DNA from 4 places in the Ligilactobacillus hohenheimensis genome. Region 1 is predicted to be linked to each of the others. Evidence: predicted binding sites of a transcription regulator. Region 1 holds the regulator's gene; each other region holds the start of a gene.

Region 1 (3,153 bases):
GTAAGGCAACGGGTTTCCCCGCAGCGAGCGCCTTTTTCGTTTGAACAAACTCATACAGTTTGCTCATTCCGCGATCAACCGTTTCCGGGGCAAGCTCGTCCCGGTGCGTCTCTAAGAAATGGCGCACATCCTTGTCCTTTAACGTCGTATCAATCAATTGCTGGTACCGCTGGCGGAATTCGGGATGATTTTTAAAACGCCGGTTTAGTTCATTTGTAATTGGCTCCATTTGAACCCCTCCTTACGAGCGCAACTGGTTGAGTAATTCACGCCGCTGCTTATCCAACGCCGCCTTATCCTTCTTTTTCGCCGGTTGTTTAGAAGCTTGACCGTTATCCTGGCGTGCCCATTCTGGGAGGGTCTCCTTTTGAACCAACCGCCGGGACCGCCGCTTCGGAGCTTGCTTTTTTGCCTGTTTTTGCTGGTTAAAGTGGCGGGCTTGCCAAATAGCCTTCGCCGGCGTATCAATCTGCTTGCTAGCCCAATCAGCCGCAATTGCCTCGAACAACGGGGCTGGTAACGTATCATTCCCCTGATCAACCATAATGTAGTGAATCAGAATGTTAACCACCGCTGGGGGTAATTTCTGGGACTTAACGACCTGCTCAAGGGTTTTCCGTTCTGACCGTGCAACAAAAGAATGCTTTTGTTCCTTTAACGTTGCTAAAAACTCCATCGGCGCATACATTTGAGCAACCTGCGCCAGTTGCTGGTCCGCAGCGGGGAGCTGGTGATCGGCCGTTTCCGTAGCCACTTTTTGCGAAGAAGGTGTACTTACCGGCCGGGGGCCAGCATACTGTTCAGCAGCAAGGGCCCTTACCTGTTCAAAGTTAACCTGATTCGTTTCGAGATTTGTCGCCTGTTCAAGCAACTCCTTTACCTGCAGCTCATCTAGCCCATACAACGTTACTAACGCATCGATTCGCTGTTTGTTTTGCGCAACCTGTTGCCGATCAACGTAGGACCGCGCCAACAATTGGTCAAGCTGCTGGTAATCTAGCGCTGTGGCTGAAAAGTGCGGCTGATTTTCCGTTACAGTCTCCCGGGGAGCATGTAACTGTCCCGGAGCAGGCATATCAAAGACCTCCGCCAACTGAGCGGTAACCTCCGTCCCTGCTGGCAGTGATGGGTTGGGCACCCATTTTTCTAATAACCGGTTGAATTCGTCGGCCCCAATCCAACTTAATAACAATCCGCTAAGAAGATCGTCGGCAAAAAAGTGGGTCGGCGTCACCGGCCGAAGCACCCGGTAAGTCAACACCCGCGTTCCTTGTTCCGGCGTCTGAAATGTGCGGAGCAATCCCAACGCCTCCAACCGACACCGCGCCGCAAACAGTTCTTGTGGTGCAACGTTACCGAGTGCGATCAAAAGCGCACTGTGCCGGTGAAGGACTCCTTCCTGTGCCCCGGCTAGTTGGTGGTACAAGGCACTCGCCACCGCCCCAATTAACGGCAAGTAAAGGTCTCCCACTACCGCTAAATCGTCCGGTTGCAGGCGCGCAGGAATCTGGACGCGGTACGGCGTTCCGGCCGTTACGTCACACTTCTTATTAATCATCCTTCTGCTCCTTTGCGGCCCGTTCCTTCCGCCGGGCTTCCCGCCCTAACAGATCGTTAAGTTCCGCCGCAAACGACTGCATATCCTTAAATTCGTGGTAAACACTGGCAAACCGGATGTACGCAACGTCATCCACGTCAGCGAGGATTTCCATCACGTACTCCCCAATCTGCTGACTTGAAATTTCGTTGCCGTTAACCGCGTGGGCCCGGGCTTCAACCTTATCAACAATCGCAGTAATCTGCTTACTACTAATCTGGCGTTTTTCGGTGGCCCGCATAATTCCGCGCATTACCTTGTCCCGGTTAAACTCCTGACGGGTTCCGTCCTTCTTAACCACCAACAACGGTGTTACTTCAATCCGCTCAAAGGTAGTGAACCGGTAACCACACTTTTCACATTCGCGGCGGCGCCGAATTGCCCGCCCACTATCAGCTGGCCGACTATCCACAACGCGCGAACTTTGTGATTGACAATTAGGGCACTTCATCTGCTTTCACCCCGTTTACTGGTTAGATCTCCCCAACCGTTAATTTGTAACCATTTTATCACCTGCCGCCGCGTCGCTTCAACTTCACCGTTATTGTCAATCACAACGGTCGCAAAGCGCCGCCGCTCATTGGCACTAATCTGGGCGGCAATTCGTTGCTGGGCGGCTTGCGGACTCAGGTGGTCCCGTAAAATCAGCCGCTTTAACTGCGTTGCCGGCGTCACGCTCACTACCATGATGCCGTCACATAACTTATCGTAGTGCTGCTCGATTAGCAGGGGCGCATCAAGCACCACCAGTGGCTCCTGAGACGTTTGCGCCTTACTAAGTTGAGCGGTAATTTGTTGCCGAATAAGGGGGGCCGTAATCGCATCGAGGCGCTGTCGTTCCCGCGGATGAGCAAAAACAAGGCTGCCCAACCGGGAACGGTTCAACCGGCCAGCAGTTGTCACCATTTCCGCCCCAAAGGTCGCTTTAATCCGCCTCAATCCCGGACTTCCGGGAGCCACCACGTCCCGAGCGACCTGATCGGCATCAATCACGGGCACTTCCAGTTGACGAAACAACGCACTCACCGTTGATTTCCCGCTGGCAATTCCGCCAGTTAATCCCAGCACATAGGTCATCTAGTCCACCCTCTTAACCTGGCAGTGCGGGCAGAAATGCGTTCCCCGCTGGCCGACCTTAATCTTCTCAATTGGCGTTTCACACCGGTCACACGGCGTCCCCTGCCGCCCATAAACGTGCAGTTTCAGTTGAAAACCACCCTCATGCTGGAAGGCGTCCGTATACGACCGAATCGTCGTCCCCCCTGCATCAATGGCGTGGTCAATTTCAGTAATGATGTTATCGTGAAGAACCCGGAGCTCATCATCCGTCAGCACCGCACACTGCGTTTCCGGATGAATCTTACTCAACCAGAGGCATTCATCAACGTAAATGTTGCCCAAACCGGTTACAATCGTCTGGTCTAACAACGCTGGTTTAACCATCTTTTTCTTCTTTTTCATCCGGGAAATAAACTGATCCACGGCAAACGTTGCCGGAAACGGCTCCATCCCCAGTTTCTTGATTCCGGGAAGCGTCGTTTCTTCACCGGTAGTAA
Region 2 (3,153 bases), 260 kb from region 1:
TTGAACGTTTCCTGCCGTTCGCGGGCAATCTTATTAGAAGCAACTAGCGTCCAGTAGTTAATCAGCATGAAGTACACGCTGGTAAACTCGATGGCTTCCGGAGAACCGTAGTAGATATGGTTCTTAGCCAGGTAGCCGTGCATTCCCATTGCGCCCAGCCCAATCGTGTGGGCCACGCTGTTACCGTAGTCGATGGACGGAACAACGTCGATGTTTTCGTTGTCGGTAACAAACGTCAACGCCCGCACCATCGTTTCAACGGACTTCCCGAAGTCAGGGCTGGCCATCAGGTTAACGATGTTGGTGGACCCAAGGTTGCAGCTCACGTCGGTTCCCATTTCCGTGTACTCCTGCTTGTTGTTAATCCGGGAAATTTCCTGAGGCTGCATGATTTCCGAACACAGGTTACTCATGATAATCTTGCCCTTAACTGGGTTGGCCCGGTTGGCTACGTCGACGTTCATAATGTACGGGTAGCCGGATTCTTGCTGGAGCTTGCTGATTTCGGTTTCAAGCTCCCGGGCCCGGATCTTCTTCTTAGGGATGTCCGGGTTTGCTACCATGTTGTCGTATTCCTTGGTGATGTCGACGTAGGCAAACGGTTTCCCGTAGGCCCGTTCAACCCCCCACGGATCGAAGAGGTACATGTCCTCGTCCTTGGCGGCTAACTCGTAGAACTTATCCGGAATAACCACCCCGAGAGAAAGGGTCTTCACCCGCACCTTTTCGTCGGCGTTTTCCTTCTTGGTTGCCAGGAAGGCCATGATGTCGGGATGGAAAACGTTCAGGTAAACCACGCCGGCGCCCTGTCGCTGTCCCAGTTGGTTGGAGTAGGAGAAGCTATCTTCGAGCAGCTTCATTACGGGGATCACCCCGGAAGCAGCCCCCTCAATTCCCTTGATGGGGGCACCAGCGCCCCGAAGGTTACTCAGGGAAATGCCGACCCCACCACCGATCCGGGAAAGTTCCAGGGCGGAGTTAATCGTCCGGCCGATAGAATTCATATCGTCGGTCGTTTGAAGCAGGAAGCAGGAAACCATTTCTCCCCGCCGGGCCCGGCCAGCATTCAGGAAGGTTGGGGTCGCTGGTTGGTACCGCTGGGTAACGAGTTCTTCGGCAAGATCGAGGGCCAACTGTTCATCGCCGTCTGCCATGTATAGGGCGTTGGTTGCCATCCGGTCAATGATTGTTTCCAGGTAGTACTCGTTATCAAGCGTCTTCATGGCGTACTGGTTGTAGAACTTGTAGGCGGCCATAAACGACTTGAAGTGGAAGTGCGCCGCATTAAGCTGGGCGTATAACTTCTTAATGAAGTCCATGCTGTACTTCTTAACGAAGGTTTCCTCGAGGTACCCGTTCTTTACGAGGTAGTCGAACCGCTCCTCAAGTGAATCGAAGTGTTTGAGATTGGGCTCCACGTTTTCCTTAAGAAACGCCTGAAGGGCTTCCTGATCCTTTTCGAGTTGAATTTTACCGTTGAGGGGGATGTTGACCTGGTTGTTGAGGTCGTAGTACGTTACTTTATCACGATCAATCGCAGATAGACTCACTGGTTCCACCACTTTCTTAGTTAATTACTGGTTTAAAAAAAGTGAACCAACAACGTGTTCACTTTTCATTAGTCACAATTTGCTTTTACGTAATGTCTTAGACGGATTATTCGGCGATAACCTGTTGTAGAAGGTCTGGCCGGAACCCGTTGACAACGGGCTCAGCGTCACGTTCAACGACCGGAACGCTCTGGAATCCCTGTTCCTTTAAGTAGTCAACGTATTCAGGATGATCGGAAATGTTCCGTTCCTCAAAGGCAACCCCGTGGGCTTTAAGAAATTTCTTTGTCATCTTGCACTGAATGCAGTTGTTCTTCGTGTATACCGTTAGACTCATGATTATCATCACCATTCCGTTTCTTTTGCTTACGTGAACCTAGTATACCGTGTTTCCGGAAAAAAGCAAGGCTAAAACACAAGATATTGTGGATAATAATCGATTAAAATCCGATATATGGTGGATAACGGCTGCGAATAATTCCTGGATTTTGTTGCTTAACGGGGGCAATTTAGCGTATGATAAAAGTATCAAATTTACTAACGGGGTGTCCGAGGGTGACGGAATACTACTACTCAACACAACCAACGGCTGCGCACGATGAGCAGACGTTTTCGTTTTCCTTATTAGGAAGTAATTTACGGTTTACGACCGATAGCGGGGTGTTCTCGCGGCGGACCGTTGATTACGGTAGCCGGACCCTCCTTACGGCCCTCGAACAGGCAACCATTGTCCCTCATAAAATTCTTGATGTGGGGTGCGGATACGGTCCGCTGGGACTTGCACTAGCGCGGCGTTTTCCTGATAGTCAAGTAACGATGAGTGACGTTAACAAACGGGCGCTTGCGCTTGCGCGGCGGAACGCCGATGCCAACCAGGTGAAGAACGTAACGGTTTGCCAGTCAGACGGGTACGCAGCAATTCCCGCAACGGATTATGATCTGATTATCACTAATCCACCGGTTCGGGCGGGGAAAAAGGTTGTCCACGGGATTTTAGCCGGCGCAGGTGACCACCTTGTTTCTGGAGGCACACTATATGTTGTGTTACAGAAAAAACAGGGGGCGCCATCGGCGAAGAAACTAATGGAAGCAACGTTTGGTAATTGTCAGGTTGTTCTGAAGCAAAAGGGCTACTACGTGCTAAGGAGTGAACGGTAATGGTGTTAGCGGCAGGCGAACAGGTGAAGTTCATGCAAGAAGCTCTCTATGAGGCTCAAAAGGCTGCTGCCATCGGAGAAGTGCCGATTGGGTGCGTAGTGGTCCGGGATGGCCGCGTTATCGGGCGGGGGCATAACCTGCGCGAACACAGTGAAGACGCAACGATGCACGCCGAGATCATGGCAATTCAGGAGGCAAACGCGGCACTGGATAGTTGGCGGTTGGTTGATTGTGATTTGTTCGTGACCCTTGAACCATGCCCAATGTGTTGTGGGGCCATTATCAATTCCCGGATCCGGGGGGTTTATTACGGTGCGCCGGACAAAAAGGCTGGCGCAGCGGGAACCCTGATGAATTTACTGACTGATTCGCGGTTTAACCATCAGGCTGAGGTGTATCCGGGAGTGTTGCAGGAGCAGTGCGCTGCCCGGTTAACCCAGTTCTT
Region 3 (3,153 bases), 200 kb from region 1:
CTCAATCGGTGGCCGACCGGACGGAGGATAGTGTTAAGGAAAGCGCCCTTAATACGCAGGTGGCAAACTGGAGTGACCAGTCACCCGCGCCAGAAAAACCGGCGGAGCAGCCGGTCGAGATTTCGGCAACTAAGGCAAATCCGAACTACCAGCTGCCGCCAGTTGGTCTATTGCAGGACGTCCCACCAACTGACCAGAGCAAGGATAAGGAGATCATTGCTAAGAACCAGCAGGTCCTCCAGCAGACCCTCACAAGCTTTGGGGTGGACGCGGAGATTAAGAACACCATTCTGGGCCCAGCGGTAACGAAGTATGAGTTGCACCCCGCAATTGGGGTCAAGGTTAGTAAGATTGTCAATCTGGCGGATGACCTTGCCCTTGCCCTTGCAGCCAAGGATATTCGGATTGAGGCGCCGATTCCCGGGAAGGCCCTGATTGGAATCGAGGTCCCTAACCAGCAGGTCGCAACCGTTGCGTTTAAGGACATTATTTCTGCCCAGCATAAGGATCCGAAGAAACCCCTGGAGGTTCCGCTAGGACGGGACGTATCGGGAAACCTGGTAACAGCCGACCTCGCAAAGATGCCTCACCTGTTAATTTCTGGTTCAACGGGGAGTGGGAAATCGGTGGCGATTAACGGCATTATTACGAGCCTCCTGATGAAGTGCCCACCGGATCAGGTCAAGTTAATGCTTGTTGACCCCAAAAAGGTTGAACTGGCGGTGTACAACGGGATTCCGCACCTGCTGACGCCCGTGGTCACTAACCCGAAAAAGGCGGCAATGGCCCTTAATAAGATGGTTGAGGAAATGGAGCGGCGGTATGATTTATTTGAGGACACTGGCCAGCGCAACATTGCCGACTATAACGCAATGGTTACGCGGCAAAACGCCGACCAGGGGACCGCAGAGCCAACCTTACCGTACGTTGTTGTCATCGTTGATGAGCTTTCTGATTTGATGATGGTCGCTTCGGATGCGGTTGAAGGGGCGATTATTCGGCTTGCTCAAAAAGCGCGGGCTGCTGGGATTCACATGATTTTGGCAACGCAGCGGCCGTCCGTTGATGTTATTACCGGGTTAATCAAGGCTAACGTCCCGTCCCGGATGGCCTTTGCGGTTGCATCGGGCACGGATTCGCGGACCATTCTGGATGTAACGGGAGCAGAAAAGCTTTTGGGCCGGGGTGACATGCTGTTTAAGCCAATTGATGCAAATAAACCAGTGCGGGTTCAGGGCGCGTTTATCTCGAGCCAGGACGTTGAAAACGTCGTTAACTTTGTGAAGCAGCAACAGGAAGCGGAGTATGACGAGGCGCTAAATATTTCAGACGAGGACATTGCGGACTCCCAGCCGGCCGAATCAGGGGAAGACGCCCTGTTTGACCAGGTGATTGACCTCTTACGCCACGAACAACGGTGCAGCGTATCAATGTTGCAGCGCCGCTTTAAGATCGGGTATAACCGGGCGGCGCGGATTGTCGATGAGTTAGAGGAGAAGGGGATTGTCGGCCCCCAGGATGGGAGTAAACCGCGGCAAGTCTTCTTACCAAAAGACGAATAGCTTTCACAACATGTAGTGGTTATATATTTGACAACCACTACATGTTGTTGTTTAATGGTGGTGTTGTGCATGACAGAAATTATTAAATAAGGATTGAGTGGAATGAAAGACGAGTTAAACATGTGGCGGCATCCCCTAGGGTGGTTTTTGCACCAGATCAGCGGATGGCCGCAGGCAAACTATTACTTATGGTGGTTTGCCTTAGGAAGTCAGCTGATGCTTTTAGTGACGGGTAAGATTACAACGCTTACCCTGGTCACGTTTGCAGGGACGATGATTGGGGTATTGTGTATCCTTTCGATCAACGCCGCAAAGTCGGTCAACGGAATTTTAGGGGTAATCAGCGCACTTTGTTTAATTTATGTTGGTTTACAGGCAAAGAACTATCTTTCATGTTTTGAACAGGTTGCGTACATGCTTACGCTTGATTTCCCGGTAATTTTTGCGGTGAAGAGCTGGAATGATGAAACCGTTCATCATTTGCGCAAGTTTACTGCCGGCAAGTGGATGGTCGCTTTGATCGCAACGGCAGCGGTATGGATCGTTTCTGCGTGGGCTATTGGCCGGTATACGAATGATCCGCGGCCGTGGATTGACGGGCTGAGCTTTGCGGTTAGTCTTACTGCGGGGATCATGTGTTTTCTCCGGTACAATAACCAGTACTACTGGTGGTTGTTTAGTGGAGTTGCCCAGTTGGTTCTGTGGGCCGTGACGTTCAGTCAGGGGGACGCAACGCTGGCAATGGCCGTTAACTCGAGTATATACGTTGTGAATGACCTAATTGCCTTTTGGAAGTCACCGTGGTTTGAGCGGGGGCGGCGCCAGGTAGGTTTGGGTCAGCTTGAAAAATAGGATATTAACGGCAAGCTGGGATGATTAGTTCCAGCTTTTTTGATGGCATTGATGTAAAAGATGTTTGACAACTAACCGCCGAATTAATATACTGTAGGTGTAAAATATATTTTACATTTAGGGGGTGCAGAAGTGCAAAACCGAATTTTACAGTTGCGCAAGGCACAGGGGTATTCCCAGGCACGGCTGGCTGATTTGACCGGGGTGACGCGGCAAACAATTAATGCGATTGAAAACGCCAAGTATTCCCCGTCGCTGGAATTAGCATTTACCCTGGCGCGGGTGCTGGGCGTGACGGTTGATGAACTCTTTACGATGGAGGATGGTGATTAGGATGACGTGGATTAAAAAACAGTTATTAGTACGAGCGGTAACGATGACGCTGATGTTGGTTTGTTTTAGCGGATTAGTAATGTTTATTGATAACCGGTTATTATCGGGCGTTTGTTGCCTGGCAATGGCGGTGGTGGCAATTATCCGACTACGGTTAGTTCGCGAATCAGTTAACGGAATGAAACCGCGAGTATGGGCGTTGCGGGCACGGCCGTCGTATCCTGCGGGCGATGAACGGGAACAGCACCTGGTTTTAAGTGCGGGCTATATTGCGGGGCAAACAGTCGTTGTGTTGACAATCGTTTTTGTATTTGGCCTTGCCCTAATGAATGCGGCGCACCCAGTTATGGTTCCGCTCCCGGTTGTTGTGGTTGCGGTTCTTGGAATGATGATTATCCACGAGTGG
Region 4 (3,153 bases), 270 kb from region 1:
TGGGAAGGAATGACCGGCACCCCATCGGCGACTTAAAATTACCGGTAATCGCCACAATCGGCGGGTAATTAAGGATGTCCGGATACATCCGTTTAGTAGCGCACTCAATCGCTAACTGCTTAATGTCATAGTTAGGATCCTCCGGACGGTGGTTGATTCCGTCCTTAATCGCAAAGAGAAGCTTCGGAAAAATGGCCGTTCGGTGGTTTTTCCCGAGCCCGTCAATCCGCACCTGTAGGATGGCCCGCTGAATCTCCCGGCTAGCCCACGATGTTCCAAGTCCAAACCCCACCGAGGTGAACGGCGTTTGGCCATTCGTGGTAAACAGGGTGTTAATCTCGTATTCCAGTGACTGCATCGCATCGTAAATATCCTTGACGGTCCGTTCCCGGGCATACTGCTCCTGGGACCCCTTCCCTGAAATATACTTTTGTGCGGTGTGCTGGTGCTTTGCGTAGTTCATCATTGCGTACGGGGCCAATAGCGTATCAATATGGTCCACCGTACAGCCGCCGTACTGCTGACTAGCAACGCTGGCAATCACCTGAACGATCTGGGCGACAGCAGTCTGAATTGACTTAGGCCGCTCAACCTCCGCGTTCCCGATCTTGAACCCGTCACGGAACATCGTTTCAAAGTCAATCAAACAGCAGTTGCTGTACGGTTCAAGCGGTGAATAATCCAGGTCGTGGAAGTGAATGACCCCCTTCAGGTGGGCATGGGCAATGTGCGGGGGCATCATCGTTAACCCCAGCGTTTTCCCCACCGTCCCGGCGGTTAAATCCCGCCGGGTGCTGAAAACGGTGCTGTCCTTATTGGCATTTTCATGAATAATCGTTGGATCACCCTTTACTAGGCGCTCTAACCGGGCCGTTGGGTCGGTCTGCTTAGCAAATTCCTGCGCCCGGTGTTCCTTGTAGTCCAAGTACCGCTGACGGGCTTCCGTAAGGTGGAGCCGCTCACAGGTGGCTAAAACCGCATCCTCTACCTGCTGGGCGGTTACCCGTTTCCCGGTTAGTCGGGCCGCCGTTACCGCCGCAACCTTTCCCGGATCCTCAACTTCCAACGCCGCAAAAACTAACTCTAACTTGTATTCCCGGAACGGATAGACCGCCCCGTCACGCTTAACAAACTGCTGTGGCATAAATTCTTCCCCTTTCGCTGTTGCCATTCCAATCAACGTCTCCATCGTAGCACTTAATACCACATGTTGTATATAGTTAATTTATACACACCACATATTGTGGATAAAAAGGAAATCACCACACTTGCTTAACACCAGCCATTCCCCAAATCATTTGGAGAATTTCCAGGCACTAATTTATTTTTGACCGACCCAACCACCCTCCTTTTTTAAAATGGACTGTTCTTCCTGCCGAATTCGTCATTTTACGGTAAAATACAAGGGAATGGAGAGAGGAGCAGTTACCATGCAGTTTTCGTTTGATCAAAAAAAGAGCCATCACCGGCTATACCTGAAGTACACCGCGGCGTTTCTCATCGTCGCGCTCTTCGTGTACGGAACGTACCTCGTTACGGGGCACTCGTTTATCTGGTACATTGACGGAGCCAACCAGCACTTACCATTGCTGAAGGCCTACCGGCAAACCCTCGCCCAGTTTATTCACCACCCCTTCCACACCCCCCAGTGGTCGTGGAAAATGGGGCTGGGGGCGGCCAAGTTCCCCATCTTTGCCTACTACGACATTGGGGACGTTTTTGCGTACCTGACCCTCCTCTTTCCGGTTAGCAAGATTGTCTTGGCCTACCACCTGATCATTGTTTTGCGACTATACTGTGTCGGGCTGGCGTTCTGCTTCTTCGCCCGCCACTTTAAGGCGCTGCACACCCCGGCAATCATTACCGGATCCTTGGTTTACACCTTTAACGCCTTTTTACTGTACGCCAACTGCGCCCAGCCGTTCTTTGCGACGCCGTTTATCATTTTTCCACTGGTGCTCCTGGCCATCGAACGGGTGTTGCAGGGTAAAAGTTGCTGGCCACTAATCGGTGCATTCACGTGGATGCTCATTAGTAACTTCTACTTTGCCTACATGCTGGGAATTGGAGCGTTCATTTACCTTGCGCTCCGGGTTCTGATTACCTACCGCAGCCGGTTAAACTACCCGGTTGTGCTTGCCCGCTTAGCCGGGGCAACCATCACGAGCCTGCTACTGGCCGGCTTTATCCTCGTTCCTGAACTCCACGCGGTCCTTAACTCTACCCGTTCCGGCAGTCCGTTTGCCAACGGGATGCACGTGTACCCGCCGTACTACTATCTGGCACTCCCCTCCCAGCTAATTAACGGCGGCAACCGCGACTTCTACTTCTGGACGGCGCTCGGATTTGCCAGCGTCGCCCTCTTCGGGATTACCTATGTTCTCCGGCACATTAAACGCTACCCGGTAATCGCAACGAGCATTCTGATTAGCGGTGGCATGCTGCTCCTCCCGTGCTTTGCGGCCTTCATGAACGCCTTCATGTCACCGTCCAACCGCTGGACGCTAATGCTGTGCCTCCCAGTAGCGCTCGCGTGCGCCATCCTCGCCGAACGACTGCCGCACCTGTCTGGGAACACCCTCAAACTCTTTACGCTTGTTACGGTAGGCTACACCGGGATTATTTTCCTGGACTACCTCTTTGAAAACAACGAGATGCTGTTTATCCCGATGGTCTTCCTGTACGTTACCCTGCTGGCCCTGTGGCTGCTTCACCGGCACGGCGGAACCCACTCCCGGCACTGGTTACTGGCCGTCGTGCTCCTCAACGTCCTCTTTAATGCGGTCTACTTTGAGGCCCCGTATAACGGCGGCTACTCCAAGGAAATGCTGCCCCTGGGAGCCTTTCAAAACCTGGAACAGGACAGCTATAATGGGTTGGCAGATGGCCTTACCGGCAAAACGGGATACCGGGTTTCAACCCTGAGCCAGAACTACCAGCTTGGTGCGGACTACACCATGTACAATAACCTCGCCGCTCCGGTAAATCTGCTCAACTCGTACTACTCAATCCAGAATAAGTACGTCGGCCAGTTTGCCCAGGAAATACAAAACACCCAATATGAGGCCAACTATCCACTCCAGCAGCTCGATGACCGGACGGCCCTCCTGGACTTCCTAAACGTTAAGTACCTGTTCACCCAGATTGGGAATC

Evidence for each region. Region 1 encodes NrdR, which represses ribonucleotide reductase genes. Its sites were predicted from a motif close to ACACNATATATNGTGT; they were not measured.
Region 2: a site for NrdR is predicted at 1,964-1,979, ahead of nrdH (glutaredoxin-like protein NrdH). Genes of this name have one in related genera too.
Region 3: a site for NrdR is predicted at 1,597-1,612, ahead of pnuC (nicotinamide riboside transporter PnuC). Genes of this name have one in related genera too.
Region 4: a site for NrdR is predicted at 1,232-1,247, ahead of nrdD (anaerobic ribonucleoside-triphosphate reductase). Genes of this name have one in related genera too.

What each region holds. Positions count from the first base shown of each region.
Region 1 is NZ_CANCXC010000001.1:277,151-280,303, reverse strand. It holds gene dnaI (primosomal protein DnaI) at 1-229, opposite strand, end outside; gene QOR60_RS01445 (DnaD domain protein) at 242-1,558, opposite strand; gene nrdR (transcriptional regulator NrdR) at 1,551-2,048, opposite strand; gene coaE (dephospho-CoA kinase) at 2,045-2,674, opposite strand; gene mutM (DNA-formamidopyrimidine glycosylase) at 2,675-3,153, opposite strand, start outside.
Region 2 is NZ_CANCXC010000001.1:21,872-25,024, forward strand. It holds gene nrdE (class 1b ribonucleoside-diphosphate reductase subunit alpha) at 1-1,550, opposite strand, end outside; gene nrdH (glutaredoxin-like protein NrdH) at 1,657-1,887, opposite strand; gene QOR60_RS00115 (class I SAM-dependent methyltransferase) at 2,106-2,708, shown strand; gene tadA (tRNA adenosine(34) deaminase TadA) at 2,708-3,153, shown strand, end outside.
Region 3 is NZ_CANCXC010000001.1:74,260-77,412, forward strand. It holds gene QOR60_RS00410 (DNA translocase FtsK) at 1-1,562, shown strand, start outside; gene pnuC (nicotinamide riboside transporter PnuC) at 1,665-2,414, shown strand; gene QOR60_RS00420 (helix-turn-helix transcriptional regulator) at 2,547-2,747, shown strand; gene QOR60_RS00425 (hypothetical protein) at 2,749-3,153, shown strand, end outside.
Region 4 is NZ_CANCXC010000001.1:8,097-11,249, reverse strand. It holds gene nrdD (anaerobic ribonucleoside-triphosphate reductase) at 1-1,171, opposite strand, end outside; gene QOR60_RS00045 (YfhO family protein) at 1,431-3,153, shown strand, end outside.